One region of the Streptomyces sp. NBC_01546 genome, then DNA from elsewhere that is predicted to be linked to it. Evidence: riboswitches for the same ligand, from Rfam matches in the RefSeq annotation. Region 1 holds a riboswitch; each other region holds the start of a gene.
The links. A riboswitch is a leader RNA that binds a small molecule or an ion and turns the genes downstream of it on or off. The one in region 1 is predicted to bind thiamine pyrophosphate.
Positions count from the first base shown of each region.

Region 2: another riboswitch for thiamine pyrophosphate. It lies ahead of thiC (phosphomethylpyrimidine synthase ThiC); the one in region 1 lies ahead of thiO (glycine oxidase ThiO).
Region 3: another riboswitch for thiamine pyrophosphate. It lies ahead of OHA89_RS11740 (thiamine ABC transporter substrate binding subunit); the one in region 1 lies ahead of thiO (glycine oxidase ThiO).

Region 1 is NZ_CP109379.1:5,830,698-5,841,100, reverse strand. Features, by position in the region: gene OHA89_RS26720 (DUF3040 domain-containing protein) at 1-399, shown strand, start outside; gene OHA89_RS26715 (DUF4126 domain-containing protein) at 524-1,159, shown strand; gene OHA89_RS26710 (phytoene desaturase family protein) at 1,191-2,615, shown strand; gene OHA89_RS26705 (hypothetical protein) at 2,638-3,543, opposite strand; gene metF (methylenetetrahydrofolate reductase [NAD(P)H]) at 3,594-4,508, opposite strand; gene thiE (thiamine phosphate synthase) at 4,600-5,235, opposite strand; gene OHA89_RS26690 (Rv2175c family DNA-binding protein) at 5,313-5,678, opposite strand; gene OHA89_RS26685 (NAD(P)/FAD-dependent oxidoreductase) at 5,746-6,966, opposite strand; TPP riboswitch at 7,047-7,159, shown strand; gene thiO (glycine oxidase ThiO) at 7,157-8,326, shown strand; gene thiS (sulfur carrier protein ThiS) at 8,323-8,523, shown strand; gene OHA89_RS26670 (thiazole synthase) at 8,529-9,323, shown strand; gene pknB (Stk1 family PASTA domain-containing Ser/Thr kinase) at 9,466-10,403, shown strand, end outside.
Region 2 is NZ_CP109379.1:4,123,073-4,133,475, forward strand. Features, by position in the region: gene OHA89_RS18825 (cytochrome ubiquinol oxidase subunit I) at 1-303, opposite strand, end outside; gene OHA89_RS18830 (cyclophilin-like fold protein) at 494-862, shown strand; gene hisC (histidinol-phosphate transaminase) at 869-1,948, opposite strand; gene OHA89_RS18840 (LacI family DNA-binding transcriptional regulator) at 2,310-3,425, shown strand; gene OHA89_RS18845 (metallophosphoesterase) at 3,642-4,901, shown strand; gene OHA89_RS18850 (hypothetical protein) at 5,051-5,866, shown strand; gene thiC (phosphomethylpyrimidine synthase ThiC) at 5,962-7,749, opposite strand; TPP riboswitch at 7,743-7,888, opposite strand; gene OHA89_RS18860 (YibE/F family protein) at 7,961-9,340, shown strand; gene OHA89_RS18865 (SsgA family sporulation/cell division regulator) at 9,403-9,852, opposite strand; gene OHA89_RS18870 (helix-turn-helix domain-containing protein) at 9,950-10,403, opposite strand, start outside.
Region 3 is NZ_CP109379.1:2,662,745-2,673,147, reverse strand. Features, by position in the region: gene OHA89_RS11780 (TetR/AcrR family transcriptional regulator) at 1-172, shown strand, start outside; gene OHA89_RS11775 (M23 family metallopeptidase) at 126-647, opposite strand; gene rpsB (30S ribosomal protein S2) at 896-1,819, shown strand; gene tsf (translation elongation factor Ts) at 1,955-2,791, shown strand; gene pyrH (UMP kinase) at 2,954-3,733, shown strand; gene frr (ribosome recycling factor) at 3,819-4,376, shown strand; gene OHA89_RS11750 (phosphatidate cytidylyltransferase) at 4,376-5,452, shown strand; gene OHA89_RS11745 (hypothetical protein) at 5,546-6,301, shown strand; TPP riboswitch at 6,360-6,468, shown strand; gene OHA89_RS11740 (thiamine ABC transporter substrate binding subunit) at 6,553-7,653, shown strand; gene OHA89_RS11735 (iron ABC transporter permease) at 7,749-9,365, shown strand; gene OHA89_RS11730 (ABC transporter ATP-binding protein) at 9,365-10,393, shown strand; gene OHA89_RS11725 (cytochrome P450) at 10,390-10,403, opposite strand, start outside.

The sequences.
Region 1 (10,403 bases):
TCGGAGCACGAGCAGCGAATGCTCGAGCAGATGGAGCGAGCGCTGTACGCCGAAGATCCCAAGTTCGCGACAGCGCTTGAGGGAAGCGGGCTGCGCACGTACACCCGGCGACGGGTTTACCAGGCAGTCGCAGGCATTGTGGTGGGTATCGCGCTCCTCATGGCCGGCGTGATCTGGCAGGACGTGCTCTGGGTCAGCGTGGTGGGATTTCTCGTCATGCTGGGCTGCACGGTCCTCGTGGTCACCGGTTGGCGCAAGGCACCCAAGCCTGGCGAGCAGCCCGTCTCCGGAAGTGCAGGCGGTTCGGCCCATGGCCAGAACCGGCAGCGTCGGTCGATGATGACGCGCATCGAGGAACGGTGGCAGCGCCGCCGTGACGACCAGGGGCAAGGGCAGTAGCCCCCGGACAACGTGAGTGAGTGAAGGACGGTTGCCTGTCGGCTGCCGTCCTTCGCTGTTCTGCCGCTGTTCTGCGTTCTCGGTTCCGTCCGCCCGATCACCCTTTCTGCGGCATCATGACCGGGTGAGTGTGCTCCCCCTGGTCTTCACCAGCGGCTGGGCCAGCGGGATCAACGCATACGCCGTGGTCCTCCTGCTCGGCATCTTCGGCGCGACCGGCCTGACCGACGAGGTTCCGGCGTCGCTGCAACGCACCGACGTGCTGATCGTCGCGGCGGTGCTGTTCCTCTGCGAGGCGGTCGCCGACAAGATCCCGTACGTGGACTCGGTCTGGGACGCCGCCCACACCGTGATCCGCCCGTTGGCCGGTGGCGTGGTCGGCGCCCTGCTGGCCGGCCAGAGCGGTTCGCTCTCCGACATCACCGCCGGCGTGGTCGGCGGCTCCACCGCGCTCGCCAGCCATTTCGTCAAGGCCGGCACCCGGATGGCGATCAACACCTCGCCCGAGCCGTTCACCAACGTCGGGATGAGCATGGCCGAGGACCTCGGCGTGGCCGGGATCATAACCTTCGCGATGTTCAACCCCCAGGCCGCGGCGATCATCGCGGCCGTCCTGCTGGCCGCCGGACTGGCCGTACTGTTCTTCCTCTGGAGCCGGATCCGCCGCTTCCTGCGCCGCCGAGCCCAGCGCCGCGAGGAGAAGCACCTGGCCGCCGAGGCCCGCGAAGCCACCGGGGCAACCGGGCTCCCACCCCGCTGACCACAGGGGGTGCCTCGATAGGCTCGGCCGCATGGCACGAATTGCGGTGATCGGCGCCGGGATGGGCGCGATGGCGACGGCGGCCCGGCTGGCCGTGGCAGGGCACCGGGTGACGGTGTACGAGCGCGGGGCGACGTACGGAGGCGCGGTCGGCCGGTACGAGCGCGAGGGCTTCGCCTTCGACACCGGACCCGGCCTGCTGCACCTGCCCGCCGTCTACCGCGACCTGTTCGTCAAGACCGGCAAGCGGTCGCTGGAGACCTGCGTCGACATGGCCCAGGTGGACCCGGCCGTCCGGCACGTCCTCCCCCACCACGGCGTCGACGTCACCCTCCCCGGCGCCTCCCGCGGCGGCGTGGCCGCCGCCCTCGACGAGGCCTTCGGCCAGGGCGCGGGCGAGCGTTGGAACGCCGTGCTGGGCCGCGCCCGGGACGCCTGGGACGCCACCCGCCGCCCCCTGCTGGAGGAGCCGCTGCCCGCGGACCGCCGGGCCCTCGCCGCCGATCCGTACCCCGCCGTGCGCCGGAGCGGCCTGCTCCGCCGCCGGACCCCGACCCTCGCCGAGGTGGCCGACCGGGAGCTGGGCGGCGGCCTCGGGGAGCTGCTGACCGGCCTGGTGGGCGCGTACGGGATCGACCCCGGCCGGGCCCCCGGCTCCGCCGCCGTCCTGCCGTACATGGAGCAGACCTTCGGCAGCTGGTACGTGCGCGGCGGGATGCGGGCCCTGGCCACCGCCGTCCACGAGCGCTGCCGGGAGCGGGGCGTGGAGTTCGTCTTCGGCGCGGAGGTCCGCGAGGTCGTCACCGCCGGGGGCCGCGTCGCCGGTCTGCTGCTGGCCGACGGCAGCGAGGTGGCCGCCGACTCCGTCGTCTGCGGGATCGACCCGCGGCTGCTGCCGGCCGCCTCCCTGCCCTGGCCGCCCGAGGCGGTCCCCGCCCGCGGGGCGGACCTGCCCAGCCGGCTCAGCCTCTTCCTCGCACTGCGCGGCGCCCGCCCCGCGGGGACCGTCCATCGCACCCTCGTGCACTCCCCCGGCCTGGACGTCACCGTCCTGCGCCCCGACGACCCCGCCACCCGCCCCGACGCGGACCACGAGGCGGTCACCGTGACCGCCGTGTGCGGGCCGGGCAGTACGGGGGCCGTCGAGCCCGACCGGCTGCTGGAGCTCGCCGGGAAGGCCGTACCGGGGCTGCGGGAGCGGCTGCTGTGGCACGAGGCGCACACCCCCGCCGACGTCGAGGCGGCGACCGGCGCCCCGGGCGGCTCGGTGCCCGCCCCCGCCCTCGCGGGGGCCGGGGGGCGGTTGCTCTACCCCGCCAACACCACGGCCGTGCCAGGGCTGTACCTGGCGGGCGGCTGGGCGCATCCCGGCGGCGGGCTGGCGCACGCCGGGATGACCGGGGCCCTGGTGGCCGGGCTGATCGTGGAGGGCGCGGAGTTCCGCGGCTCCCAGTGACCTCCCCGGGGCCGGCCGGTCCTCAGTAGCGGTACTGCTCGTACTCGCCCTGCTGGGGGTACGGGTACTGCTGCGGCGGCTCGGCCTGCTCCTCCGCCGGGTAGGGCTGGGCCACGTCGCGCTGCTGCGGTACCCAGACCCCGCCGGGCGGGGTGTCCATGGAGTACTGCTGCTGCCCCTGGTCGGTGTACGGGGTGTAGGCGGAGTAGGCGGCGTAGTCGGAGTAGTTGTAGGCCCCCGGCTGTTCGATGCCCCCGCCGGTGCCGATGTACGGGTCCGAGTAGGCGGCGTAGACCTGCTGCTGCTCGCCCGTCTGGTAGCCGGCGGAGTAGTCGTACCCGCCGCCACCGCCCTGGCCCGTCGGGTCGTAGTACGCGGCGTACTGGTGGGCGTCCTGCTCGGCCGTGGTGTACGGCGAGGCGAAGGCCGCGGTCTGGCCCGCGCCGGGAGCGGGCGCGAAGCTCTGTATGCCGTAGGAGCCGGTGTCCTCGGGCATGGGCTGCGGGCTGTAGACCTCGTCGGCCGCCGCCTGGAACTGCCGCTCGGAGCCGCGTTCTTCGCGCTCGGCCACGGGCGGGTCGGCGTCCTCGTACTCCAGCGCGGTGACCTGGAGCGCCGGTTCGGGGCGCGGGCCGCCGGACCGGCGGCGCCGGGACTGGCGTACGGGTTCCCCGCCGCGCCGCAGCGCCCAGCCGGCCTCGAAGCCCTTGCGGAAGGAGAGCGTCACCAGGGTCTGGCCCAGGGCGAACGCGGCCGCGCCGGCGCCGATTACCGGCACCGACGGCAGGACCACCCCGGCGACCACGCCGAGGAAGCCGGTGAAGGCGAGCAGGCGCCAGCGGAGCCGGGCCTTGTACTGCATCAGGACCTCGGCAAGCAACCACAGCGCGACGAAGCCGAACGCGATGTAGAGGACCGTCATACCCATGCATGGCCCCTCTCGGTACGGCCGACCGCCCGGGGAAGGGGGCCTGCCGGTCAGGCCCGCTCGTGCAGGCCCAGGTTCTCGTAGATCTCGAGAGTCGCCGTGGAATTGTTCAGCGTGATGAAGTGCAGCCCCGGGACACCCTCGGACAGCAGCCGCGCGCAGAACTCCGTGGCGAACTCGATGCCAATGGAGCGTACAGCGGCCGGGTCGTCCTTGACGGCGAGCATGCGCTCTTTCACGTCCGCGGGGAAGACTGCGTTGCTGAGTTGGGGCAGCCGGTCGAGCTGCTTGATGCCCACAACAGGCATGACCTCGGGGATGATCGGGGTCTCGCAGCCGGCCTTCTCGGCGCTGTCGCGCAGCCGCAGATAATTCTCGGGATCGAAGAACATCTGGGTGATCGCATAGTCTGCGCCCGCGCGGCACTTGTCCACGAAATGCCGGATGTCCGTATCCCAGTCCGACGAACGCGGGTGCATCTCGGGGAAGGCGGCGACTCCGACGCAGAAGTCGCCGGATTCCTTGACCAGTCGGACCAGGTCGACGGCGTAGTGCACGCCCTCGGGGTGCGCCACCCACTCGCCCATCGGGTCGCCCGGCGGGTCTCCGCGCACGACCAGCATGTTCCGGATCCCCGCGTCGGCGAACTGGCCGATGACGTTGCGCAGCTCGGCGACCGAGTGGTCCACGGCGGTGAGGTGAGCGACCGGGGTCAGGGTGGTGTCCGAGGCGATCTGCTCGGTGGCCCTGACGGTTCCGCCGCGGGTGGAGCCGCCGGCTCCGTACGTCACGGAGACGAAGCTGGGGGATACCGCCTCGACCCGGCGCAGCGCGTTCCAGAGGTTGCGTTCGCCCTTCTCGGTCTTGGGGGCCCAGAACTCGAAGGAGTACGAGCGCCCGGACGCGAGGAGGTCGCGGACCGTGTGTGCACGATCCGACCAGGTGGAAGCGGTACCAGAGGCCATACGGGCAGGTTAGACGCGGCCTGCCGGACACCGAAGCGGTGTCCATCTTTTGGACACGTTTTTGGACACCTGTGGTTCGTCCGGAGCAGCCCTAGCCGAGGCGGGCCCGGACGCGCTTGGCGAGTTCCGCGGCGGCCGCACCGGGATCGGTGGCCTCGGTGAGGGCGCGGACGACGACGACGCGGGTGGCTCCGGCATCCAGCACCTCGTCCAGATTGGCGCTGTCGATGCCGCCGATGGCGAACCAGGGCCGGTCCTGCTCCAGCGAGGCCGCATACCGGACGAGTCCGAGGCCGGGGGCGTGCCGGCCGGGCTTGGTGGGGGTGGGCCAGCAGGGGCCGGTGCAGAAGTAGTCCACGCCGGGCTCGGCGACGGCCGCGTCGACCTCGGCCTCGGCGTGGCAGGAGCGGCCGATGAGCACCTGCTCGCCCAGGATGGCGCGGGCGGCGGGCACGGGGATGTCGCCCTGGCCGAGGTGGAGCACATCGGACCCGATGGCGTGGGCGACGTCGGCCCGGTCGTTCACGGCGAGGAGCTTGCCGTGGCGCCGTGCGGCCTCGGCGAAGACCTGGAGGTGTTCGAGCTCCTCGCCCGCCTCCATGCCCTTGTCGCGGAGCTGGACGATGTCCACGCCGCCGGCCAGTACGGCGTCCAGGAACTCGGGGAGGTCACCCTGCCGCTTGCGGGCGTCCGTGCACAGGTAGAGCCGGGCGTCGGACAGCTGCATGGGTGTACCCCCCGTGATGGAGGCGGTGTACGGACCGCCGGGGCCCGTACACCGCGGTGGAGCGGATGCGGATCAGGTCAGAGGGCGAGCGCCTGAGCGCGGCGCTTCACCTCCGTGCCGCGATTCTCGCTCAGCGCCTGCACGGGCGTGCCGGGCAGGGTCGGATCCTCGGTGAAGAGCCATTCCAGGATCTCCTCGTCGGTGAAGCGGTCGTCGCGCAGCACGGTCAGCAGGCCGACCAGGCCCTTGACGACCTTGTCGCCGTCGATGAAGGGGGCCGGCACCTGGAGGGAGCGGTTCTCGCCCCGGCGTACGGCGATCAGCTGCCCTTCCTTGACCATCTGGCGGACCCGGGTCACCTCGATGTCGAGCATCTCCGCGATGTCGGGGAGGTACAGCCACGAGGGGACAAGGGCATCGATCTTTGCGTCAATCTCGGTCACGGGGACAAGCCTGCCACCTCGGACAGGCGCCCGGTACCCGGGCGACCCGTCCGTGGACCGGCCCGGGCTACACGGGGGTCGACTTCAGCGGAACCGCCGGGTCGGCGACCTTGGCGGGGTCGACGGGGACGGCCGCCTCGATGAGCTTGCGGCCCTGTGCCAGGTCGCGGGGACGGCCGACGGCCAGGACCGCGACCAGGGCGCCCTCCTTCAGCCAGCACACCGACCAGTCGGGACCGGCCGGGTCGCCGCGCCAGAGCAGGGTGTCGGCCCCGCGGTGGTGTCCGGCGTACTGGACGAAGCGCCCGAACTGCTCGGACCAGAAGTACGGCACCGGGTCGTAGACCTCGACCGGCTCCCCGGCCAGGATGTTCGCGGCGACCGCCCGCGGCCCCTGGAGCGCGTTGTCCCAGTGGTGCACGAGCAGCCGGGTCCCGTAGCGGGCCGACGGGAAGGAAGCGCAGTCGCCGACCGCGTACACCCCGGGCAGCGTGGTGCGCAGGTGGGCGTCGGCGGTGACCGAGCCGTCGGGGCCCAGTTCCACGCCGGTCCCGGCCAGCCATCCGGTGGCGGGGCGGGCGCCGATGCCCACCACCACCGCGCCGGCCGGCAGGACGCGCCCGTCCGCGAGCAGCACCCGGCCCTCCTCGACCCCGGCGACCTTCGCGCCGGTGATCAGCTCGGCGCCCGCCTCCGCGTACCAGCGGGCCATCGGCGCGGCCACCTCCGCGGGCAGCGCGCCCGCCAGGACCCGGTCCGCGGCCTCGACCACGGTCACCTCGCAGCCCGCCTCCCGGGCCGCGGTGGCGAACTCCGCGCCGATCCAGCCCGCCCCGACGACCACGATCGACGGCGCGGACGCCAGTACGGGGCGCAGCCGCGCCGCGTCGTCCAGCGTGCGCAGCAGGTGCACGCCCGGGACCCCGCCGGTCCCGGGCAGGGTCAGCGGCTGCGCGCCGGTGGCCAGTACGAGGACCTCGTACGGGACCGGCCCCGCCTCGGTGTCCAGCTCGCGCTCGGCGGCCCGCAGCCCGGTGACCTCCGTGCCGAGCCTGAGTTCGATGCCGAGCCCTTCGAAGTCCACGTCGAAGGCGGAGTCCTCGGCCTTGCCGAGCAGGACCGCCTTGGACAGCGGGGGCCGGTCGTAGGGCTGGTGGGGCTCGGCGCCCAGCAGGGTCACGGGGCCGGTGAATCCCCGCTCGCGCAGGGCGACGGCGGTCTGCACACCGGCCATTCCGGCGCCCACGATCACGACGCCGCTCTCAGTCTGTTCCGTCTGCTCGTTCACCCGGCCACCCTATTCATCTGACGGCCCGTCAGGAATAGGTGCCCCTTACCCGCCGTCCACGGCGGGGTTAGTCTGGCCACCGTACCTATCGCGGGAGTCCGGGCGCACCGGGCTGAGAGGGAGGCTGGACGGCCTCCGACCGTACGAACCTGATCCGGGTCATGCCGGCGAAGGGAGGGGCTGGACGCCCATGCACTCATCTCGAAAGGGATCCGACGTCCTCGTCATCGGGGGCGGGATCATCGGGCTCGTCACCGCCTGGCGGGCCGCCCGGCGCGGACTGCGCACCGTACTGGCCGACCCGGTCCCCGGCGGCGGGGCCGCCCAGGTCGCGGCCGGGATGCTCGCCCCCGTCACCGAGCTGCACTACGGCGAGGAGGCCCTGCTGGGCCTGGGCCTCGCCTCCGCCGCGCGCTATCCGGAGTTCGCCGCCGAGCTCGCCGAGGCGAGCGGCGGCCTGGACATCGGCTACCGCGCCTGCGGCACCCTCGCCGTCGCCCTCGACTCCGACGACCGGCTCCACCTGCGCGAGCTGCACGCCCTCCAGCGCCGCTGCGGCCTGGACTCGGAGTGGCTCACCGGCCGCGAGTGCCGCCGCCTGGAGCCGATGCTGGCCCCGGGCGTACGCGGCGGCCTGCGCGTGGACGGCGACCACCAGGTCGACCCGCGCCGGCTCGCGGCCGCCCTGCTGGCCGCCTGCGAAGGGGCCGGGGTGCGCGTCCACCGGGCGGCGGCGGAGCGGCTGCTGGTCACCGCCGACCGCGCGGCCGGCGCCGTCCTCGACGACGGTACGGAGCTGCGCGCGGACCAGGTGGTGCTGGCGGCGGGCTCGCTCAGCGGCCGGCTGGCGGGAGTACCGCCGGAGGTGGTGGCACCCGTACGGCCGGTGAAGGGCCAGGTGCTGCGGCTGTCCGTGCCCGCGGCGTACGCGCCGTTCCTGTCGCGGACCGTACGGGCGGTCGTGCGCGGCAGCCACGTCTACCTCGTGCCGCGGGAGAACGGCGAGCTCGTCATCGGCGCCACCAGCGAGGAACTCGGCTGGGACACCACGGTCACCGCGGGCGGGGTCTACGAACTCCTGCGCGACGCCCATGAACTGGTGCCCGGAATCACCGAACTCCCGCTCACCGAGACCCGCGCGGGGCTGCGCCCCGGGTCCCCCGACAACGCGCCGCTGCTCGGCCCGACCGACCTGCCGGGCCTGCACCTGGCCACCGGGCACTACCGCAACGGGGTGCTGCTGACCCCGCTCACCGGCGAGGTGATGGCCGAGCTGCTGACCACCGGCGAACTGCCGCCGATCGCGCGCCCCTTCACCCCCCGCCGGTTCTCCGCCGCACGTCAGGAGTCGTACGCATGACCATCTCCGTCAACGGCGAGCCGCGCGAGGTCGCGGCCGGCACCACGCTCGACGCGGTGGTCGCCACCCTGACCGCGGCCCCCTCCGGGGTCGCCGCCGCGCTCAACGAAACCGTGGTCCCGCGCGGGCAGTGGCCGGCCACGCCGGTGGGCGAGGGCGACCGGGTCGAGATCCTCACCGCGGTCCAGGGGGGTTGAGCGGCATGGCGGACGACCTCTTCACGCTCGGCGGCCGGACCTTCTCCTCCCGCCTGATCATGGGTACGGGCGGCGCCCCGAGCCTGGACGTACTGGAACGGGCCCTGGTGGCCTCCGGCACGGAACTCACCACGGTGGCGATGCGGCGGCTGGACCCGACGGTCCAGGGCTCGGTCCTCTCGGTCCTGACCAAACTGGGCATCTCGGTCCTGCCGAACACGGCGGGCTGCTTCACGGCGGGCGAGGCCGTGCTCACGGCCCGGCTGGCCCGGGAGGCGCTGGGCACCGACTGGATCAAGCTGGAGGTGGTCGCGGACGAGCGGACCCTCCTGCCCGACGGCGTCGAGCTGCTGGACGCCGCCGAGATCCTGGTGGACGAGGGCTTCACGGTGCTCCCGTACACGAACGACGACCCGGTGCTCGCGCGGAAGCTGGAGGACGTGGGCTGCGCGGCGATCATGCCGCTGGGGTCGCCGATCGGTTCGGGGATGGGCATCCGGAACCCGCACAACTTCGAGCTGATCACGGAGCGGGCCGGGGTTCCAGTGATCCTGGACGCGGGGGCCGGCACGGCCTCTGACGTCGCCCTGGCCATGGAACTGGGCTGCGCGGCCGTGATGCTGGCGTCCGCGGTGACCCGTGCCCAGGCCCCGGCGCTGATGGCCGCCGCCATGCGGGACGCCGTCTCGGCGGGGCGCCTCGCCCATCGCGCGGGGCGCATCCCACAGCGCCGCTTCGCCCTCGCCTCGTCCCCGAACACGGGCCTCCCGGCCCTGGACCCGGAACGCCCGGCGTTCTGACCTGCGGGCCCGCGGCCGGGGAGGCCCTCTGGGGCCGAGCCGTGCGAGCGACGCGTCGAAAAGGCGTCGGGTGCGTCACAGCTGGGCTGCAAGCCTGACCCGCCCCGGCCGGGGCACGCCGTCGCGCCAATAGAATCGCCGGGTGGATACGACCCTGGATGACCCCCTCGTCGGGCGCGTGCTCGACGGCCGCTACCGCGTCGACGCCCGCATCGCGGCCGGCGGCATGGCCACGGTCTACCGGACCGTCGACACCCGCCTCGACCGCGTACTGGCCCTGAAGGTCATGCACCCGGCCCTCGCCGCGGACGCGGCCTTCGTCGACCGGTTCATCCGGGAGGCGAAGTCCGTGGCCCGGCTCGCCCACCCCAACGTCGTCGCCGTCTTCGACCAGGGCACGGACGGGCCGTACGTCTACCTCGCCATGGAGTACGTCTCCGGCTGCACCCTGCGCGACGTGCTCCGCGAGCGCGGCGCACTCCAGCCGCGGGCCGCGCTCGACATCCTGGAGCCCGTACTCGCCGCCCTCGGCGCCGCCCACCGAGCCGGCTTCGTGCACCGCGACATGAAGCCCGAGAACGTCCTGATCGGCGACGACGGCCGGGTCAAGGTCGCCGACTTCGGGCTGGTCCGGTCCGTGGACTCGGTGACCAACACCACCGGCTCGGTCCTCGGCACCGTCTCCTACCTGGCTCCCGAGCAGATCGAGAACGGCGTCACCGACACCCGCGTCGACGTCTACGCCTGCGGTGTCGTGCTCTACGAAATGCTCACCGGCTCCAAGCCGCACACCGGCGGCTCCCCCGCCCAGGTGATCTACCAGCACCTCCACGAGGACGTACCGCCGCCGTCCGCCGCCGTCCCCGGTCTCCCCGTCGGCCTCGACGAGCTCGTCGCGCAGGCCACCGCGCGCAATCCGGAGCTGCGCCCCTACGACGCCGCCGCCCTGCTCGGCCTCACCCTCGAGGCCCGCGCGCAGCTCAGCGACAGTGAGCTGGACGCCGTACCGCCGCAGGCGCGCGCCGAGGAGCGGTCGGCCACCGAAGACCGCACCGGCGTGATCCCGCGGCCGGTGGCCGT
Region 2 (10,403 bases), 1.7 Mb from region 1:
GAAGGCCAGCGGGGCCCCGAAGATGTCACCGACGAATCGCGAGTAGTCGGACCAGTTCATGCCGAACTGGAACTCCTGGACGATGCCGGTGACGACACCCATCGCGATATTGATCAAGAAGAGCTTTCCCCAGAACTTCGTGGCCCTGAGGTACTTCTCCTTCTCGGTACGCACCCACGCGGTCTGCAGGCCGGCCGTGAGCGCGGCGAGCGAGATCGTCAAGGGGACGAACAGGAAGTGATAGACGGTGGTAATACCGAACTGCCATCGCGCCAGGGTCTCTGGCGCCAAAGCTAGGTCCACGTCGTCGTCTCCTTCGGTTCGCCGTGGTCGCAGCCGCAGTCTGCCTGTTGTGTCCCACTCAATTCGGGAGGAAGCGGGACACGCTTGTGAACGCGTTCACATTCACAAGCATTATGTCGTACCGGCATCCGGCCCCTTCGGGCGGGGTCCCCCCTAGCCAACAGATTCAACAGATTGTTGAATGCGGCTCATGAAGATACGAATCTCCTGGCCTGCGGGTCAGCTCACCGCAACCCTCGACGAGACCCCGACCAGCAAGGCGCTGGCCGAGGCCCTTCCGATCTCCGCCTCCGCGAACACCTGGGGCGAGGAGGTCTACTTCGACACCGGCGTCTCCGTCGCCCTGGAGCACGACGCCCAGCAGGTCGTCGAGCCCGGCACGGTCGCCTTCTGGACCGAGGGCGACGCGCTCGCCCTGCCCTACGGCCCCACGCCCATCTCGCGCGGAGGCGAGAGCCGCCTGGCGAGCCCGTGCAACGTGCTCGGCTCGTTCGACGGCGACCCCCGCCTGCTGTCCACCGTCCGCGACGGCGATCCCATCCGCGTGGAACTGGCCTGACCAGGCCTACAGCTCCTTGAAGAACGCCTCCGCCGTGTGCAGGAAGAGGTCGTTCGCCTCGGTCTCACCGATCGTGACCCGCAGGCCCTCGCCCGCGAAGGGCCGGACCACCACACCGGCCTTCTCGCAGGCCGCCGCGAAGTCGGCCGTCCGCTCCCCCAGCCGCATCCACACGAAGTTCGCCTGCGTGTCCGGCACGGTCCAGCCCTGCGCGAGGAGCGTCTCGTGCACCCGGTTCCGCTCGCACACCAGCGCCCCGACGCGCCCCATCAGCTCGTCCTCGGCGCGCAGCGAGGCGACCGCCGCGTCCTGCGCGAGCTGGCTGACTCCGAAGGGCACCGCCGTCTTGCGCAGCGCCGCGGCCACCGGCTCGTGCGCCACCGCGAAGCCGACGCGCAGGCCGGCGAGCCCGTACGCCTTGGAGAACGTACGCAGCACGCAGACGTTCGGGCGGTTGCGGTACAGCTCGATGCCGTCCGGCACGTCCGTGTCGCGCACGAACTCGCGGTAGGCCTCGTCCAGCACCACCAGGACGTCCGAGGGCACCCGGTCCAGGAAGCGCTCCAGCTCGGCACGGCGCACGGCGGTGCCGGTGGGGTTGTTGGGGTTGCAGACGAAGATCAGCCGGGTCCGCTCGGTGATCGCCTCGGCCATCGCGTCCAGGTCGTGCACATCGCCCTCGGTCAGCGGCACCCGCACCGAGGTCGCACCCGAGATCTGCGTGATGATCGGGTACGCCTCGAAGGAGCGCCAGGCGTAGATGACCTCGTCGCCCGGGCCGGCCGTCGACTGGATCAGCGACTGGGCCACACCCACCGAGCCGGTGCCGGTGGCGATGTGCTCGACCGGCACCCCGAACCGCTCCGCGATCTCGTTCACCAGGCCGGTGCAGGCCATGTCCGGGTACCGGTTGAAGTTCCCGGCCGCCGCGACCGCGCTCTCCAGCACCCCGCTCAGCGGCGGGTAGGGGTTCTCGTTCGAGGACAGTTTGTACGCGACGGGCCCGCCCGCGGCAGCCGGCTTCCCGGGCTTGTACGTGGGAATGCCATCCAGCTCGGCGCGCAGCCTCGGGCTCTTCTCGCTCACCGCAGGTCCTCCTCGACCATCCCGTCCGACGTCGCCGTCGACTCAATACTGCTCACCTTATGAGGATTCCGCTCTCCCGAGAATGGGGGCGCCGGGAATGCGGGGGAGCGCGCGCATATATGCGCGCGCCGGTGGCCTGCGCCGTGGCGCGCGTCCCTCGTGCAGGTGAGTTGAGACCGACCCGAGACCACACCGTTTTGGCATGCCCGTGGCCGCCGACAAGCTTCACCATAGAGCTGAGGGATCAAATACCTTCATTTCCAAGGTCATTGGGGGTGGCGAACCATGCAGAAACGTGCCTGTCAACGCGTGCATATGCACACGGACCACCCACCCCACCGAGCCCTACTATCGGCTCGCCATGACAGCAGCAGGGAAGCATCAGGTGAGCCGGACCGAGACCACCCGGCGGGCCGCCGGCCGACAGGGCCGGGCAGGCATCAGGGACGTGGCCGCCGCGGCGGGCGTCTCCATCACAACCGTCTCCGACGCGCTCAATGGCAAGGGACGGCTGCCCGACGCCACCCGCCGCCACGTTCGCGAGGTAGCCGACCGGCTGGGCTACCGCCCGTCAGCCGCCGCCCGCACCCTCCGTACCGGCAAGTCGGGCCTCATCGGCCTGACCGTGACGACGTACGGGGATGAACCTTTCACCTTCACCGAATTCGCCTACTTCGCCGAGATGGCCAGGGCCGCCACCTCCGCCGCGCTCGCGCGCGGCTACGCCCTCGTCATCCTCCCCGCCACCTCCCGACACGACGTGTGGTCCAACGTCGCCCTCGACGGCACCGTCGTCATCGACCCCTCCGACCACGATCCCGTCGTCACCGAACTGGTCCGCCAGGGCCTGCCCGTGGTCTCCGACGGCCGCCCGGCAGGCTCCCTCCCCGTCACCGCCTGGGTCGACAACGATCACGAGGCCGCCGTACTGGGCCTGCTCGACCACCTCGCCGCCGCCGGCGCCCGCAGGATCGGGCTGCTGACCGGCACCACCACCGACACCTACACCCGGCTCTCCACCACCGCCTACCTCAGCTGGTGCGAGCGCGTCGGCCAGGACCCCGTCTACGAGTCCTACCCCGCCCACGACCCCTGCGCGGGTGCCGTGGCCGCCGACCGGCTCCTCGCCCGCCCCGACCGGCCCGACGCCGTGTACGGGCTCTTCGACCCCAACGGCACCGACCTGCTCGCCGCCGCCCGGCGCTACGGCCTGCGCGTCCCGGAGGACCTGCTGCTCGTGTGCTGCAGCGAGTCCACCGTGTACGCCAACACCGAACCGCCCATCACCACCCTCTCCCTCAAACCGCGCCGCATCGGCACCGCCGTCGTGCAGCTGCTCATCGACGCGATCGAGGGAGTGGACACCGGACGCCCCGTCGAACAGGTCGTCCCGACCGAGCTCATCATCCGAACTTCGTCACAGCGCAGGCAGCCCCGTACGACCGTCAGCCCGCCCCGTTCTCCGGCCCAGGACTGACCGCCAGACCGTCTGGTCGGCTTGGCCAACAGCCCGGCCGCGGATTTCCGCAACACCGATATCGGGAGAAATCGGCAGGAACGATCGGCTCCGCAAAGGATTCACCACCCCTGGTGCGTCACAGAGCGCGAGCCGCATTCCTATGATGGGCGCACGACATCACGGACCCTCCTCCCTGGAGGTCAGGAGGGTCCGCAGGTGTACGGCAGCGCGACGGTGGTGGAGGGGTCGATGACTCAGGGGGCCGGTCAGGGACCCGCGATGCGGACGGAAACGCTGCGGGACTTCCGGGTGCCGGTCACCGAACCCGTTCCGTACGCCGTATCCGCCGGGCTGCCCGATGAGGCCCCCGTCTACGGCGAGTACCCGGCGTACTACGAGGACGGCGCGCGGAGCGTTCCCCCGCAGCCGGGCTACACGCCGCAGCCGGCCATGCAGCCCGCGGCACCGCCCGTCCCGCATCACGAGGCGTACGAGGTCCACGAAGTGCACGCGGTCACGGAGCCCGAACCCGCATCCGAGCCCGACGACGACTTCGACGGGTACACCCCGACCCACCGCGACCTGCCCGTCATCGGGCGCGGCGCGCTCGGCGGCCCCGGCGACACCGTGCAGGTCCAGTACGTGCCCCAGGACGTGGCGGCCGCCGGTCCCGGCCCGCTCTACGTCGTCGGCGACGTCCACGGCTACCTCGACGAACTCGTCACCGAACTCCACGCCCAGGGCCTCATCGACGCGGAGCGCCGCTGGTCCGCCGGGAACGCCCGCCTCTGGTTCCTCGGCGACTTCACCGACCGCGGCCCCGACGGCATCGGCGTCATCGACCTCGTCATGCGGCTGTCCGCCGAGGCAGCGGCCGCCGGCGGCTACTGCAAGGCCCTCATGGGCAACCACGAGCTGTTGCTCATCGGCGCCAAGCGGTTCGGCGACACCCCCGTCTCCTCCGGCGCCGGCACCGCCACCTTCCAGGCGGCCTGGCTGCTCAACGGCGGCCAGCGCACCGACATGGAGCGCCTGCAGGACGTACACCTGCAGTGGATGTCCCGCCTGGACGCGGCCGTCCTGGAGGAAGGGCACCTGCTCCTGCACTCCGACACCACGGCCTACCTGGACTACGGCGACTCGATCGAGGACGTCAACGACACCATCCACGAACTGCTCAACCGCAACGACGCCGACATCACCTGGGACCTCTTCCGCAAGTTCACCAAGCGGTTCGCCTTCCGCGACGAGGAGACCGGCCCCGGAGCCGTACGCGAACTGCTCGGTACGTACGGCGGCAGCCGCGTCGTGCACGGGCACAGCCCCATCCCCTACCTGCTCGGCGAAGTGGGCACCGAGGACGGTGACGAGTCCCGCGGACCGGAGGCAGTGGACGGCCCCCACGTGTACGCGGCGGGGCTCGCCATCGCGATGGACGGCGGGGTCACGATGGCGGGCAAGCTGCTCGTCGTGCAACTTCCCCTGAGTGACTAAGGGTTGTCACGCAGGGGGTATTTCTGGAAAGCCCCTGTCAACCTGCGGTGTGGGCCCTCTACCATCGCTCTATCCGTAGCAGGCTCTCCTCCGTTTGTGCCGGCGCCCGGGTCTACGCGGGCAAACCGGCCCCCACGGAGCATCGGGGGATGCACATGACCAGCGCTCCGCACCTGCTGACCGAAGACCGACCGGAGTTTGATCGGCTCCTCGACGAGGCGCTGCGCACCGCACACGAACGGCCCGAGCTCGCCGCCCTCGGCGAACGCCTGAACGCCGAACAACTGCGCACCATGGCCCTGGGGGCCAGCGCCCTGCTGACCGCAGCCGCCGCCACCGAGTACGACCACTACGTGAAGGTCCGCGAGGAACGGCGCGACGAGGTCCTCTCCACTCCCGGGACGACGGGGGAGGAGGCCGGCGGACAGGCCGGCGCGGGCGGCGCGGGCCTCGGCGCCGTGATCGTGGTCCTCGCGCCCGTCCTGGCCGGCACCGCCATGCTGATCTTCCTGCTGGTGGGCTACATCCTGAAGATGATCGAGCCCGAACCGGCCTTCGCCGAGACCATGCTGACGGCGGGCTCGTTCTTCGGGGTGCTCACCGTCGCCGCCCTGGTCTTCGCCGTGATCGGCCTGCTGGTGACTGCCATACGCAACGGCGCGACCGAGGTGGCCGCGGACGGGGCCGAGGAGATACCGGACGAGGTCGCGCGGGCCCGCGAGGCCTGGCGGCACGCACTGCTGGAGCGCGGCATCATGCCGTTCCTGCGAGACGCGCTGGCCGACCCGAGCGCGGGAACCGGTTTTCCGGCCCCCCGCAGACGCGGCAGCCGAATGCCCCACCTGGGGTACACGGCTCCTGATTTCACCAGTCCGGGATCCCCCTCCGAGGGCCCCCGGCCCGGCTACACGCCGCCGGACTTCTCGAGTCCGGACTTCGGCGGCCCGGAACACGAACCGCAGTAGAGCCCGCCGGCGGCCGTCGGTGTTTCACGTGAAACCAAGGCGCCGCCCCCGGCCAGACCGGCCGTGGAGCGGCGCCCTTGTCGGTGAGCCGTGCGTCAGTCGGCCAGCGGCAGGTAGACGCGGTTGCCCGACGCCGCGAACTCGGCGGACTTCTCCGCCATGCCCGCCTGGATCTCTTCGGCCTTCAGGTCACCGCCGTGCTCACGGCGGATGTCCTGCGAGATCTTCATCGAGCAGAACTTCGGACCGCACATGGAGCAGAAGTGCGCGGTCTTGGCCGGCTCGGCGGGCAGGGTCTCGTCGTGGAACTCACGCGCCGTGACCGGGTCGAGGGCCAGGTTGAACTGGTCCTCCCAGCGGAACTCGAAGCGGGCGTCGGACAGCGCGTCGTCCCACTCCTGGGCTCCCGGGTGCCCCTTGGCCAGGTCCGCGGCGTGCGCGGCGATCTTGTACGTGATCACGCCGGTCTTGACGTCGTCACGGTTGGGCAGGCCCAGGTGCTCCTTGGGCGTGACGTAGCAGAGCATCGCGGTGCCCCACCAGGCGATCATCGCGGCGCCGATGCCCGAGGTGATGTGGTCGTACGCGGGCGCGACGTCCGTGGTGAGCGGGCCCAGGGTGTAGAACGGCGCCTCCTCGCAGATCTCCTGCTGGAGGTCGATGTTCTCCTTGATCTTGTGCATCGGGACGTGGCCCGGGCCCTCGATCATCGTCTGGACGTTGTGCCGCTTGGCGATCGTGTTCAGCTCGCCCAGCGTCTTCAGCTCCGCGAACTGCGCCGCGTCGTTGGCGTCCGCGATGGAACCGGGGCGCAGGCCGTCACCCAGCGAGTACGTGACGTCGTACGTCGCGAGGATGTCGCAGAGCTCCTCGAAGTTCGTGTAGAGGAAGTTCTCCTTGTGGTGCGCCAGGCACCACGCGGCCATGATCGATCCGCCGCGCGAGACGATGCCGGTCTTGCGACGGGCGGTCAGCGGCACGTAAGGCAGCAGCACGCCGGCGTGGACCGTCATGTAGTCGACGCCCTGCTCGGCCTGCTCGATGACCGTGTCCTTGTAGATCTCCCAGGTCAGGTCCTCGGCACGGCCGTCGACCTTCTCCAGCGCCTGGTAGAGCGGGACGGTGCCGATCGGGACCGGGGAGTTGCGCAGCACCCACTCACGCGTAGTGTGGATGTTGCGGCCCGTCGAGAGGTCCATGACCGTGTCGGCGCCCCACTTGGTCGCCCAGGTCATCTTGTCGACCTCCTCCTCGATGGAGGAGGTGACCGCGGAGTTGCCGATGTTGGCGTTGACCTTCACCAGGAACCGCTTGCCGATGATCATCGGCTCGATCTCGGGGTGGTTCACGTTCGCCGGAAGCACCGCACGACCTGCGGCGATCTCCTCACGGACGACCTCGGGGGAGACGTTCTCGCGGATCGCGACGTACTCCATCTCCGGGGTGATCTCGCCCCGGCGGGCGTACGCGAGCTGCGTGACGGCGGCGCCGCCACGGCCCCGGCGGGGCTGGCGCGGGCGGCCCGGGAAGACCGCGTCGAGGTTCTTGAGCCCACCCCGCGGCGAGGTGTGCTTGATTCCGTCGTCCTCGGGGCGCACGGGACGGCCCGCGTACTCCTCGGTGTCCCCGCGACCGATGATCCAGTTCTCGCGCAGCGGCGCGAGACCGCGGCGCACGTCGGTCTCGATCTGGGGGTCGGTGTACGGACCGGACGTGTCGTAGAGCGTCACGTCCTTGCCGTTGGTGAGGTGGACCTGGCGGACCGGCACCCGGATGTCGGGGCGGGAGCCCGCCACGTACCCCTTGTGCCAGCCCGGCTGGCGCTCGGTCTGGCCGTCGGCGTCCTGGCTGACGGCAGGCGTGCGTGCGTCCTGAATGGTCATGAGACCTATCTCCCTACGCCGGCATTACCCGGTAACAGGTTCGGCGGTCGACGCAGCCTCTTCCCGTACGCATCCGTGATGCTCGTACGGTGATCAGCGCCCTCTCAGCCCGGTGCTCCGAGCTCCCGCGTTGTGCAAAGGTGCCCCCACGCTAGCGTCATCTAGGGCGTGCTGAACAGTGGGCCCCCTCATCTCTTGCGATGATCTGCCAGTGACGACCTCGCCGCAGCCCCCCAACGAGCCCACGGATCCCGCTGGCCACACCGGCCACTCACACTCGGGTTCCGGGCAGTCCGCCGGTCATTCCCACAGCCACGGCCACGGCCCGGCGGCCCCCGTCTCGAAGCACCTGCGCAAGGTCATCGCGGCCGTGCTGATCCCCTTCGCCGCCGCCGTCTTCATCGGCATGGCGGTGCTCTGGCCGGGCGGCGCGCCCGCGCACGAGCGCACCGGCGTCGGCTTCGACCGCCAGACCCAGCAGGGCACGGTCGTCTCGATCGAGCACGTCGACTGCAAATCGGTGAACGCCTCGCAGGTGCCGCCCACCGGCGACACGTCCACCCCAGAGGGCCGCGAGGCCCAGGCCGCGCAGACCGGCGAGTGCAAGAAGGCCACGGTGAAGGTCACCACCGGACCGGACCAGGGCCGCACCTTCGTGGAGATCGTCCAGCCGGGCGCACCACGGCAGTTGACGAACGGCCAGGGGGTGGTGGTCGCGTACGCACCGGACGCCCCGCGGGACCTCCAATACTCGGTGATCGACGTGGACCGCAAGTTCCCCATGGCGCTGCTGGCCGGCATCTTCGCCGTCGCGGTCGTCGTGGTCGGCCGGCTGCGCGGGCTGTTCGCACTGATCGCGCTGGTCATCAGCTTCGGCGTGCTGACCCTCTTCATCCTCCCGGCCATCCTGCAAGGGTCGAACCCGCTCGTCGTCGCGGTCATCGGGGCGAGCGCCATCATGCTCATCGGCCTCTACATGTGCCACGGACTGACCGCCCGCACCTCGGTCGCCGTCCTCGGCACGCTCGTCTCACTGCTGCTGATCGGGCTGTTGGGCTCGGTGTTCATCGACTGGGCGTTCCTCAGCGGCAACACGGACGACAACACGGGTCTGATCCACGGGCTCTACCCGGACATCGACATGAGCGGTTTGCTGCTCGCAGGCGTGATCATCGGATCGCTGGGCGTACTGGACGATGTGACGATCACCCAGACCTCGGCGGTCTGGGAACTCCACCAGGCCGACCCCTCGATGGGGTTGCGCGGCCTGTACCGGGCAGCCATGCGGATCGGCCGCGACCACATCGCATCGGTGGTCAACACCCTGGTGCTGGCGTACGCGGGTGCCGCGCTCCCGCTGCTCCTGCTGTTCTCGATCGCGAACAGCAGCATGGGTTCGGTGGCGACCAGCGAGCTGGTCGCGGTGGAGATCGTACGGACCCTCGTGGGCTCGATCGGTCTCGTGGCCTCGGTCCCCGTGACGACGGCGCTGGCGGCTCTGGTCGTCTCGGCCGACCGGCCGGGGACCCCGGGCACGGGAGCGGCCTCTGAGCCGGTCCGCAGCGGCCGGGGCCGTCGGCGCAAGCGCTGAGAGTGTTCGGGAGGGAAGTGGCGCTCAGCGCGTCGACACGGTGAGTCCGTCAAACCGCAGGTTCAGCCCGCGTTCTGCTCGTTCTGCCGGGATTCGGCCAGGATCTTGCCGAGTGCGTCGTCAAGGTTCTCCTCGAAGTCACCCAGGTTCCGCTCCTGGCCGAGCGGAACGAGCCGGTCGGTGCGGTCGAGGAACGCGACGAGCGGTGCCGCGCTGGCGCGGAACAGGGCCCGGTCGCCGCCGACCTGGAGACGGATGTGGACATCGGACAGTTCCTCGGGATCGGTGGGGGCGATGTGCACATCGCCGTCACCGCACGGCTTGTTGATGCCGTCGAGGAGGAGCTCCCGGCCGAACGCCCAGGTCACGGGCGCATCTCCGGGAAGGTGGAAGGTCAGGCGGACTGCGTAGGGATCACGAGCTTCGTACCGGAGTTCCACCGGAATCCGGAACGAGAGCTCCTCGGAAACGAGGAAGCTCATCATGACCTCTGCCTGTACCGACTCGCGCATTGCCTACCCCGCTGTAGTGGAAGTGGCCAGGAATGGTCCCCCAGGACCCTCTTGACAAGAGTGGTGGAAGCGCTAGCAGATCACAAGGAGTGAGTTTTCAGATACTGATAGAGAACGAGAGGGTGCTCAACAGCGCGCCTACTTCACTCCGTAGCCGATCAACTGCATAGAGCAATCGTGCTTCTTGGTGCAGAGGAAGAGAAATCGCCATGGTCGCGGCGGTATCACCCGCAGTAATCGGGATGGCGGCGCATACCGTGCCGAGGGCATATTCCTGCCGCTCGGTCACTGGCTGCATTCGCTCCAGAGATCCGATCCGGTGTTCAAGAGAGCGTTGATCCGGCACGGTATAAGGGGTGATGGACTCGACCGGGTGCCGGTCGTAATAGTCCTTGCGCGTTTTCTCGTCGAGCTGGCCGAGCAGGCACTGCCCGATGGCGTGCGCGTGGCCGGTCTCGCGGAAGTCGGCCCACTCCTCGCAGGCCGGGCTGGCCGGAGTGTCCGAGACGCCCACGACCTCGATCTCACCCTCGCGGAACACCGCGAAGTAG
Region 3 (10,403 bases), 3.2 Mb from region 1:
GATCGTCGAGGCGCTGAGCTCTCTGGGGCAGGCGGAGCCGAGGCTGGCCGCCATGCTGCTGCAAGGGGTCGTGGACGCCGCCGTCCGGCGGATCGAGCTCGGTGCCGCCGAGGACCCGGCCGTCGTCACGGAAACGGCCGTCGCCATGGCGCTGCGGGGCGTCCGGGGCTGAGGCCGGCGGCGGAGCCGGCCATCGGCAGCAGGCGGGGTGCCGGGCGGGGGAGCAGGGCGAGTGGGTTGAGGTAAGCCTCGCCCGCGAGCAGGCCCCAGTGGAGGCACGGTTCCGGGCAGTGGGAGCCCTCGGTCAGGACCGCCACGACCTGGCCCGCCGTGACCTGCTCGCCCTCCGCGACCAGGGCGCGGACCGGCTCGTAGGTGGTGCGCAGGCCGTTCGGCAGCGCGAGCGAGAGGACCCCGCGGCCGGCGACCATGCCCGCGTAGTGGACCCGGCCAGCCGCCACGGCGCGGAGCTCCGCGCCCACCGGCGCCGACAGGTCCACCCCGCGGTGGCCGGCCGCGTACGGGGTCGGGGGCGGGTCCCACCAGCGCGCCACCGAGAGGGGCGGGGGCAGCGGCCGGACCCCGAGGACGGGGCCGAAGGACGTCTGGACCAGGGCCAGCAGCAGGCTGAGCAGCAGTGTCGTCATGGCGCACAGCGTCCCGTGCCGGGCCGTCCGGCGGGCTGAGCTGTGGACAGACCGCCGGGTGTGGACAACGGCGTCACCCGGCATACCGCCGGGTCCCGTACACTTCTTGTGGCGATCCGGGTCACCGGGTCGACTTCGCACGCCCCCTCACCAGCCCGAAACAGCCAGGTGAGAGCGTCTCTCGGTCCCTTTCGGGGCAGGGCGCGGCGGGGCGTCAGGAACCAAACCGAGAAAACAAGGAGATGGCCATGGCCGTCGTCACGATGCGGGAGCTGCTGGAAAGCGGCGTCCACTTCGGTCACCAGACCCGCCGTTGGAACCCGAAGATGAAGCGCTTCATCTTCACGGAGCGCAACGGCATCTACATCATCGACCTGCTGCAGTCGCTGTCGTACATCGACCGCGCCTACGAGTTCGTGAAGGAGACCGTCGCGCACGGTGGCTCCATCATGTTCGTCGGTACCAAGAAGCAGGCCCAGGAGGCCATCGCCGAGCAGGCGACGCGCGTTGGTATGCCGTACGTCAACCAGCGGTGGCTGGGTGGCATGCTCACCAACTTCTCCACCGTCTACAAGCGCCTTCAGCGTCTGAAGGAGCTTGAGGCGATCGACTTCGAGGACGTCGCCGCCTCGGGTCTCACCAAGAAGGAGCTCCTGGTCCTCTCCCGCGAGAAGATCAAGCTGGAGAAGACCCTCGGTGGTATCCGCGAGATGTCGAAGGTCCCCAGCGCCGTCTGGATCGTCGACACCAAGAAGGAGCACATCGCCGTCGGTGAGGCGCGCAAGCTCCACATCCCGGTCGTCGCGATCCTCGACACCAACTGTGACCCCGACGAGGTCGACTACAAGATCCCGGGCAACGACGACGCGATCCGCTCCGTCACCCTGCTCACCCGCGTGATCGCCGACGCCGTCGCCGAGGGCCTCATCGCCCGCTCCGGCGCCGCGACCGGCGACTCGAAGCCGGGCGAGAAGGCCGCCGCCGAGCCGCTCGCCGAGTGGGAGCGCGACCTGCTCGAGGGCGACAAGAAGGCCGACTCCGACGAGTCGGCCGAGGCTGCGGCCGCTCCGGCCGAGGCCGCTGCCGAGACCGTCGAGGCCCCGGCCGTCGAGGCTCCGGCCGCCGACGCCGAGGCTGTCGAGGCCCCGGCCGCCGACGCCGAGCAGGCCTGACCCACTGAGAGCGCCCGGCGTTCACGCGCCGGGCACTCGCAGCACGGACGATGACGGCGGGGGAGCCGCGCCAAAAGCGCGGCGCCTCCGCCGTTCACCCGTAGATCTACGACTTCGAGAGAGAATCACAGACTCATGGCGAACTACACCGCCGCTGACGTCAAGAAGCTCCGCGAGCTCACCGGCGCCGGCATGCTGGACTGCAAGAACGCGCTCGTGGACGCCGACGGCGACGTCGAGAAGGCCCAGGAGGCCCTCCGTATCAAGGGTCAGAAGGGCGTCGCCAAGCGCGAGGGCCGTTCTGCCGAGAACGGTGCCGTCGTCTCCCTGATCGCCGACGACAACACCTCCGGTGTCCTCGTCGAGCTGAAGTGCGAGACCGACTTCGTCGCCAAGGGCGAGAAGTTCCTGGCCGTCGCCAACCAGCTGGCCGCCCACGTGGCCGCCACCTCCCCGGCCGACATCGAGGCGCTCCTCGCGTCCGAGATCGAGGCCGGCAAGACCGTCACCGCTTTCGTCGACGAGGCCAACGCCAACCTCGGCGAGAAGATCGTCCTGGACCGCTTCGCGCAGTTCACCGGCGGTTACGTGAGCTCGTACATGCACCGCACGATGCCCGACCTGCCGTTCCAGATCGGTGTCCTCGTCGAGCTCGACAAGGAGAACGCCGAGGTCGCCCGCGGCGTCGCGCAGCACATCGCCGCGTTCGCCCCGCAGTGGCTGTCCGCCGAGGACGTCCCGGCCGACAAGGTCGAGTCCGAGCGTCGCATCGCCGAAGAGGTCACCCGCGCGGAGGGCAAGCCCGAGGCTGCCATCGCGAAGATCGTCGAGGGTCGCGTCAACGGCTTCTTCAAGGACGCCACGCTGCTCGGCCAGGCCTACGCCCTGGACAACAAGAAGTCCGTCCAGAAGGTCCTGGACGAGGCCGGTGTCACCCTGAAGCGCTTCACCCGCATCAAGGTCGGCATCTGAGTCCGTCCGTACACGACGGACACCGGACCCCGGTAGGGTCTGAGGCAGTCGCCCGCGCTTGCGCGAGGCGACCGCAGATCTGACGAGGAGGCCATTGCCGCAGAGGGAACCGCAAGGACCCACCGGCAATGGCCTTCTTCGTATGTGCACGAGGAGATCTCCATGAATCAGGGCGTGGACACCCACACCGCATCCGACGACAAGAGCGACCAGGACAAGAAGGGCCGCCGCTTCATGCTGAAGCTGTCGGGCGAAGCCTTCTCGGGTGGCAGAGGACTGGGCGTCGACCCCGACGTCGTCCACGCCATCGCGCGCGAGATCGCCGCGGTGGTCCGTGACGGCGCGGAGATCGCCGTCGTGATCGGCGGCGGAAACTTCTTCCGCGGCGCCGAGCTCCAGCAGCGCGGCATGGACCGGGCCCGGTCCGACTACATGGGCATGCTCGGCACCGTGATGAACTGCCTCGCACTCCAGGACTTCCTGGAGAAGGAGGGCATCGACTCCCGCGTGCAGACCGCCATCACCATGGGTCAGGTCGCGGAGCCGTACATCCCGCTGCGCGCCGTACGGCACCTGGAGAAGGGCCGCGTCGTGATCTTCGGCGCCGGCATGGGCATGCCGTACTTCTCCACCGACACCACGGCCGCCCAGCGCGCCCTGGAGATCGACGCCGAAGCCCTGCTCATGGGCAAGAACGGTGTCGACGGCGTCTACGACTCCGACCCGAAGAAGAACCCGGACGCGGTGAAGTTCGACGCGCTGGAGTACGGCGAGGTCCTGTCCCGCGACCTCAAGGTCGCGGACGCCACCGCCATCACGCTGTGCCGCGACAACAAGCTGCCGATCCTCGTCTTCGAACTGCTCGCCGAGGGCAATATCGCCCGCGCCGTCAAGGGTGAGAAGATCGGCACGCTCGTCAGCGACCAGGGAACCCGGGCCTGAGCAGTCCGCTGCCGGACCGAGCCCGGACCGGCCCCGCCCGTCATGCCCGCCTGAACCATCCATTCAAGACATGCAGGAGCACGTGGTGACCGAAGAGATCCTCCTCGAGGCCGAGGAGAAGATGGAAAAGGCCGTCGTCGTCGCCAAGGAAGACTTCGCCGCGATTCGCACCGGTCGTGCGCACCCGGCGATGTTCAACAAGATCGTGGCGGAGTACTACGGCGCCATCACGCCCATCAACCAGCTCGCCTCCTTCTCCGTGCCCGAGCCGCGCATGGCGATCGTGACCCCGTTCGACAAGAGCGCCCTGCGCAACATCGAGCAGGCGATCCGCGACTCGGACCTCGGTGTCAACCCGAGCAACGACGGCAGCATCATCCGGGTGACCTTCCCCGAGCTGACGCAGGACCGCCGCAAGGAGTACATCAAGGTCGCGCGCACCAAGGCCGAGGACTCCAAGATCTCCCTGCGCGCCGTGCGCCGCAAGGCGAAGGACGCCCTTGACAAGCTCGTCAAGGACAAGGAGGCCGGCGAGGACGAGGTGCGCCGCGCGGAGAAGGAGCTCGACGACACCACCGCGAAGTACGTCGCGCAGGTGGACGAGCTCCTCAAGCACAAGGAAGCCGAGCTCCTCGAAGTCTGATGAACGACTCTTCCTGGCAGCCGGAGCCGGTTCCGGCGGGTCCCGCATACGATGCGCAGGTGGGCCCGCACACTCGGCCCATGCCCATCGTGCCCGATGCCGCCGGCCGTGACTTCGACGACCGGGAAGCACGCGATCGGGGGGCCGCCTCGGACGGCGGCCCCCTCTTCCGCGCCGAAACGCCGCCGCAGGAGCCCATGCCCAGCCCCCCGCCCCCGCCTTCGCAGGTACCGCAGGACGCCTCGCCTCCGCCGCCGAAGAAGCGGGCGGGGAGGGACCTGCGCGCCGCCATAGGTGTCGGCGTCGGCCTCGGCGCGGTGATCTTCGCCTCGCTGTTCATCGTCAAGGCGGTCTTCGTCGGCGTCATCGTCGTCGCGGTCGTCGTGGGGCTGTGGGAGCTCACCTCCCGGCTCCAGGAGAAGAAGGGCATCAAGGCCCCGCTGGTCCCGCTCGCCGTCGGCGGCGCGGCCATGGTCATCGCCGGATACGTCCGGGGAGCCGAGGGCGCCTGGGTCGCCATGGCCCTGACGGCTCTGGCCGTCCTGGTCTGGCGGATGACCGAACCGCCCGAGGACTACCTCAAGGACGTCACGGCCGGCGTCTTCGCCGCGTTCTACGTGCCCTTCCTGGCCACCTTCGTCGCGATGCTGCTCACCGCCGACGACGGGCCGCAGCGCGTGGTGACGTTCCTGGTGCTGACGGTGGTCAGCGACACCGGGGCCTACGCCGTCGGCTGGCGCTTCGGCAAGACCAAGCTCGCCCCGCGCATCAGCCCCGGAAAGACCCGCGAGGGGCTGTTCGGCGCGGTGGCCTTCGCGATGGCGGCCGGTGCGCTGTGCATGGAGTTCCTGATCGACGGCGGCTCCTGGTGGCAGGGCCTGGTGCTGGGGCTGGCGGTCGCGGTCAGCGCCACGCTGGGTGACCTCGGCGAGTCGATGATCAAGCGGGACCTGGGCATCAAGGACATGGGCACCCTGCTGCCGGGCCACGGCGGCATCATGGACCGGCTCGACTCCCTGCTGCCGACCGCGCCGGTGGTGTGGCTGCTGCTGGCGGCCTTTGTGGGCACGGGCTGACCTGCGGAAAGGCGTCGTAACACGCCGGGCGGTTACTCTTGGAAGGCGCGCTGCTTCTGCGGTGCGCCTTTCGTCTTACAAGGAGTACCTGCCATGGCCCGCCCCGTTCCGGGAGAGCTCACCTTCGTCGCCCCTCGCGGGGCCAAGAAGCCGCCCCGGCACCTCGCCGACATGACCCCGGCCGAGCGCCGTGAGGCGGTCGCCGCGATCGGCGAGAAGCCGTTCCGGGCCAAGCAGCTCTCCCAGCACTACTTCGCGCGCTACGCGCACGACCCGGCCGAGTGGACCGACATCCCGGCGGGCTCGCGGGAGAAGCTCCAGCAGGAGCTGCTGCCGGATCTGATGAACGTCATCCGGCACATCTCGTGTGACGACGACACCACCCGCAAGACCCTGTGGAAGCTGCACGTCCCGGCCATGCTGCGCTTCGCCGACGAGGGCTTCAAGTGCCGTCTCGCCGTCTCGCTGCACGCGCCCGACGACGAGCTGCGCGACACCCTGGTCCCCGTGAACACCCGCTGGAACGTCCGCGAGGTCCTCGGCGCGGCCTGGGAGTACGCGGAGAAGTCCGGCCGCCGGATCTCGATCGAGTACGCCCTGATCCGCGACATCAACGACCAGGCCTGGCGCGGTGACCTGCTGGGCAAGCTGCTCAAGGGCAAGCGCGTCCACGTCAACCTGATCCCGCTGAACCCGACGCCCGGCTCCAAGTGGACCGCCTCGCGGCCCGAGGACGAGAAGGCCTTCGTTGAGGCCATCGCCCGGCACGGCGTGCCCGTGACCGTCCGGGACACCCGCGGCCAGGAGATCGACGGTGCGTGCGGCCAGCTCGCGGCCTCGGAGCGCTAGTTTCCGGTCACCGGGGTCCGTATTCGGCCACGGGGTACCCTGTGGCCGAACCAATTTCATATTCCGACAGGGGAGCGCCACAGCGCTGAGAGTGCGGAACCGTCATCCGCAGACCCTCTGAACCTCGCCCCGGTCATTCGGGGTAGGAAGTTCGGTCACCACTCATGCTGTTGCGCCCTGCCCGGCGTCCGCTCCCACAGAGCGCCGGGCAGGGCCGCGTCTTCTCCTGGACATCCCAGGAGGAATCACCAGTGAGCACCACCAAGAAGATCGCGGGCGCCGCGCTCGCGGCTGCCCTGGGCGTCACCACGCTCAGCGCCTGCGGCGGCGGCGACGCCAAGGACAAGTCCGCGGGCACGAGCGATGCCCCGAAGTCCACGACCGTCACGCTCGTCTCCCACGACTCCTTCAACGTGACCGACACGGTCCTCAAGGAGTTCGAGCAGCAGAGCGGCTACACCGTCAAGGTGCTGAAGTCCGGGGACGCGGGCGCGGCGCTGAACCAGGAGATCCTCACCAAGGGCTCCCCGCGCGGCGACGTCTTCTTCGGGGTGGACAACACCCTGCTCTCGCGCGCCCTCGACAACGGGATCTTCACGCCGTACGAGGCCAAGGGCCTGGGCGAGGTGAAGCCGGAGTTCCAGCTCGACAAGGAGCACCGGGTCACCCCGATCGACTCCGGTGACATCTGCGTCAACTACGACAAGGCGTACTTCGCCGACAAGAAGATCGCCCCGCCGCAGACGCTGGACGACCTGATCAAGCCGGAGTACAAGAACCTGCTGGTCACCGAGAACGCCGCGACCTCCTCGCCGGGCCTCGGCTTCCTGCTCGCCTCCGTCGGCAAGTACGGCGACGAGGGCTGGAAGGACTACTGGAGCAAGCTGAAGGCCAACGGCGTCGAGGTCGTCGACGGCTGGGAGCAGGCCTACAACGAGCGCTTCTCCGGCTCCGCGGGCGGCAAGAAGGCCAAGGGCGACCGCCCGCTGGTCGTCTCCTACGCCTCCAGTCCGCCGGTCGAGGTGCTGTACGCCGAGCCGCAGCCGGCCGAGGCCCCGACGGGCGTCGCCACCGGCACCTGCTTCCGTCAGACCGAGTTCGCGGGCCTGCTGAAGGGCGCGAAGAACGAGGAGGGCGGCAAGGCGCTCGTGGACTTCCTGATCAGCAAGAAGTTCCAGGAGGACATGCCGCTGCAGATGTTCGTGAACCCGGTGACGAAGGACGCTTCCCTGCCGGAGCTGTTCACCAAGCACGGTGTGGTGGTCGAGAAGCCTACGAGCGTCGCTCCCGAGACCATCGCCAAGAACCGTGAGCAGTGGGTCAAGGCATGGACCTCGCTCGTCGTGAAGTAGGCGGTACAAAGGTTCCGAGCGCGGCGCCGGAGGGCGCCGCGCCGGTCCCCGCCCCTCGCGAGTCCGGCCGGGCCACGGCCCTGCGGTTCGCGCTGATGGCCGTGCCACTGGCCTTCTTCGGGCTGTTCTTCGCCTATCCCGTGGCCGCGATCGTCGGGCGCGGGCTCAAGACCGACGCCGGCTGGCAGTTCGGCCGGATCGGCGAGGTGCTCGCCCGGCCCGACATCGCCGATGTGCTGTGGTTCACCACCTGGCAGGCGTTCGCCTCCACCCTGCTCACGCTGCTGATCGCGCTCCCCGGCGCGTACGTGTTCGCGCGCTTCGAGTTCCCCGGCAAGCAGCTGCTGCGGGCCGTGGTGACCGTTCCCTTCGTGCTGCCGACCGTGGTGGTCGGCACCGCCTTCCTGGCGCTGGTCGGCCGGGGCGGGCTGCTCGACGAACTGGTGGGCGTCCGGCTCGACACCACCGTCTGGGCGATCCTCCTCGCACACGTCTTCTTCAACTACGCCGTCGTCGTACGGACGGTCGGCGGGCTGTGGGCCCAGTTGGATCCGCGCCAGGAGGAGGCCGCCCGGGTCCTGGGCGCCGGGCGGTTCGCCGCCTGGCGGCGGGTGACGCTGCCCGCGCTGGCCCCGTCGGTGGCCGCCGCCTCGCTGATGGTCTTCCTGTTCACCTTCAGCTCCTTCGGCGTCGTCCTCATCCTGGGCGGGCCCGCGTACTCCACCCTGGAGGTGGAGGTCTACCGGCAGACCGCGCAGCTCCTGGACCTGTCCACGGCCGCCGTGCTGACGATGGTGCAGTTCGCGGCTCTCGGCGGGATCCTCGCGGTGCACGCCTGGACGGTGCGCAAGCGGGAGACCGCGCTGCGGCTGGTGGACCCGGGGCGCACGACGCACCGGCCGCGCGGCTGGGCGCAGCGCACCCTGCTGGGAGGGGTGCTGCTGACGGTCGCCCTGCTGATCGTGGCCCCGCTGGCGGTGCTGGTGGAGCGGTCCTTCGACGCGCCCGGCGGGTACGGGTTCGGCTTCTACCGGGCGCTCCAGGAGGTGGGCGCGGGCGGCGGAACCTTCCTGGTGCCCCCGCTGGAGGCGATCTGGAACTCCCTGCAGTACGCGCTCGCCGCCACCGCCATCGCCCTGGTCATCGGCGGGCTCGCGGCCGCGGCCCTCACCAGGCGCGCCGGCCGTTTCGTTCGGGGCTTCGACGCGCTGCTGATGCTGCCGCTCGGGGTGTCCGCCGTGACGGTCGGCTTCGGCTTCCTGATCACCCTGGACGAGCCGCCGCTGGATCTGCGGACCTCGTGGGTCCTGGTTCCGCTCGCGCAGGCCCTGGTGGGCGTGCCGTTCGTCGTACGGACCATGCTGCCGGTGCTGCGCGCCGTGGACGGGCGGCTGCGGGAGGCCGCCGCCGTGCTCGGCGCCTCCCCGCTGCGCGCCTGGCGGGAGGTGGACCTGCCCCTGGTCCGGCGGGCGCTGCTGATCGCGGCGGGCTTCGCCTTCGCCATCTCGCTCGGGGAGTTCGGCGCGACCGTGTTCATCGCGCGGCCGGACCGTCCGACGCTGCCGGTGGCCGTGGCACGGCTGCTGGGGCGGGCCGGAGAGATGAACTACGGGCAGGCCATGGCCTTGAGCACGATTCTGATGCTGGTGTGCGCGGTGTCCCTGCTGGTGCTGGAGCGACTGCGTCCCGACAAGACCTCGGGAGAGTTCTGATGACACTGCTTCAGCTGGACGGGGTGTCGGTCCGCTTCGGCGAGCGCGCGGTGGTGGACCGCGTGGACCTGGAGGTCGCCGAGCACGAGATCGTGTGCGTGCTGGGGCCGAGCGGCAGCGGGAAGTCGACCCTGCTGAGGGTCGTCGCCGGGCTCCAGCCGGTGTCCGCGGGCCGGGTCTCGCTCGGCGGCGCCGACCAGGCCGGCGTGCCCGTACACCGGCGGGGCGTGGGCCTGATGTTCCAGGACCACCAGCTCTTCCCGCACCGGGACGTCGGCGGGAACGTCGCCTTCGGGCTGCGGATGCGGGGCGAGGGGCGCGGCTCGTCCGAGGCCCGGGTCGCGGAGCTGCTGGAGCTGGTAGGGCTCCCCGGGGCCCAGGGCCGGGCGGTGGCCTCGCTGTCCGGCGGCGAACAGCAGCGGGTGGCGCTGGCCCGTGCGCTGGCCCCGTCACCGAGGCTGCTGATGCTGGACGAACCGCTGGGGCAGCTGGACCGCGGGCTGCGCGAGCGGCTCGTGGTGGAGCTCCAGGGGCTGTTCTCCCGGCTGGGGACCACGGTGCTGGCCGTCACGCACGACCAGGGCGAGGCCTTCGCGCTGGCCGACCGGGTGGTGGTCATGCGGGACGGGCGCGTCGCGCAGGCCGGGACCCCGCTGGAGGTGTGGCAGCGCCCGGCCTCGGAGTTCGTGGCGCGCTTCCTCGGCTTCGAGAACGTGGTCCCGGCCGTGGTGTCGGGCGGGGTCGCGGGGACCCCGTGGGGCAAGGTCCCGGTCCCGGCCGGATCCCCGGAGGGCGAACAGCGGCTGCTGATCCGACCGGCCGGAGTGGTCCTGGCCCCGGACGGTCTGCGCTGCGAGGTCGTGTCCAGGACCTTCCGGGGCACGCACGTCGCGCTGCTGCTGCGCCCCGAGGCGGGGCCGGTGCTGGAAGCGGAGTGCGGGCTGGCGGGGGCACCGGCCTCGGGGGACCGGGTCGCGGTGTCCTTCACCCCGGCCGAGGTGGTCGTCCTGCCGGCGGACACCCCCTAGGAACGGACGC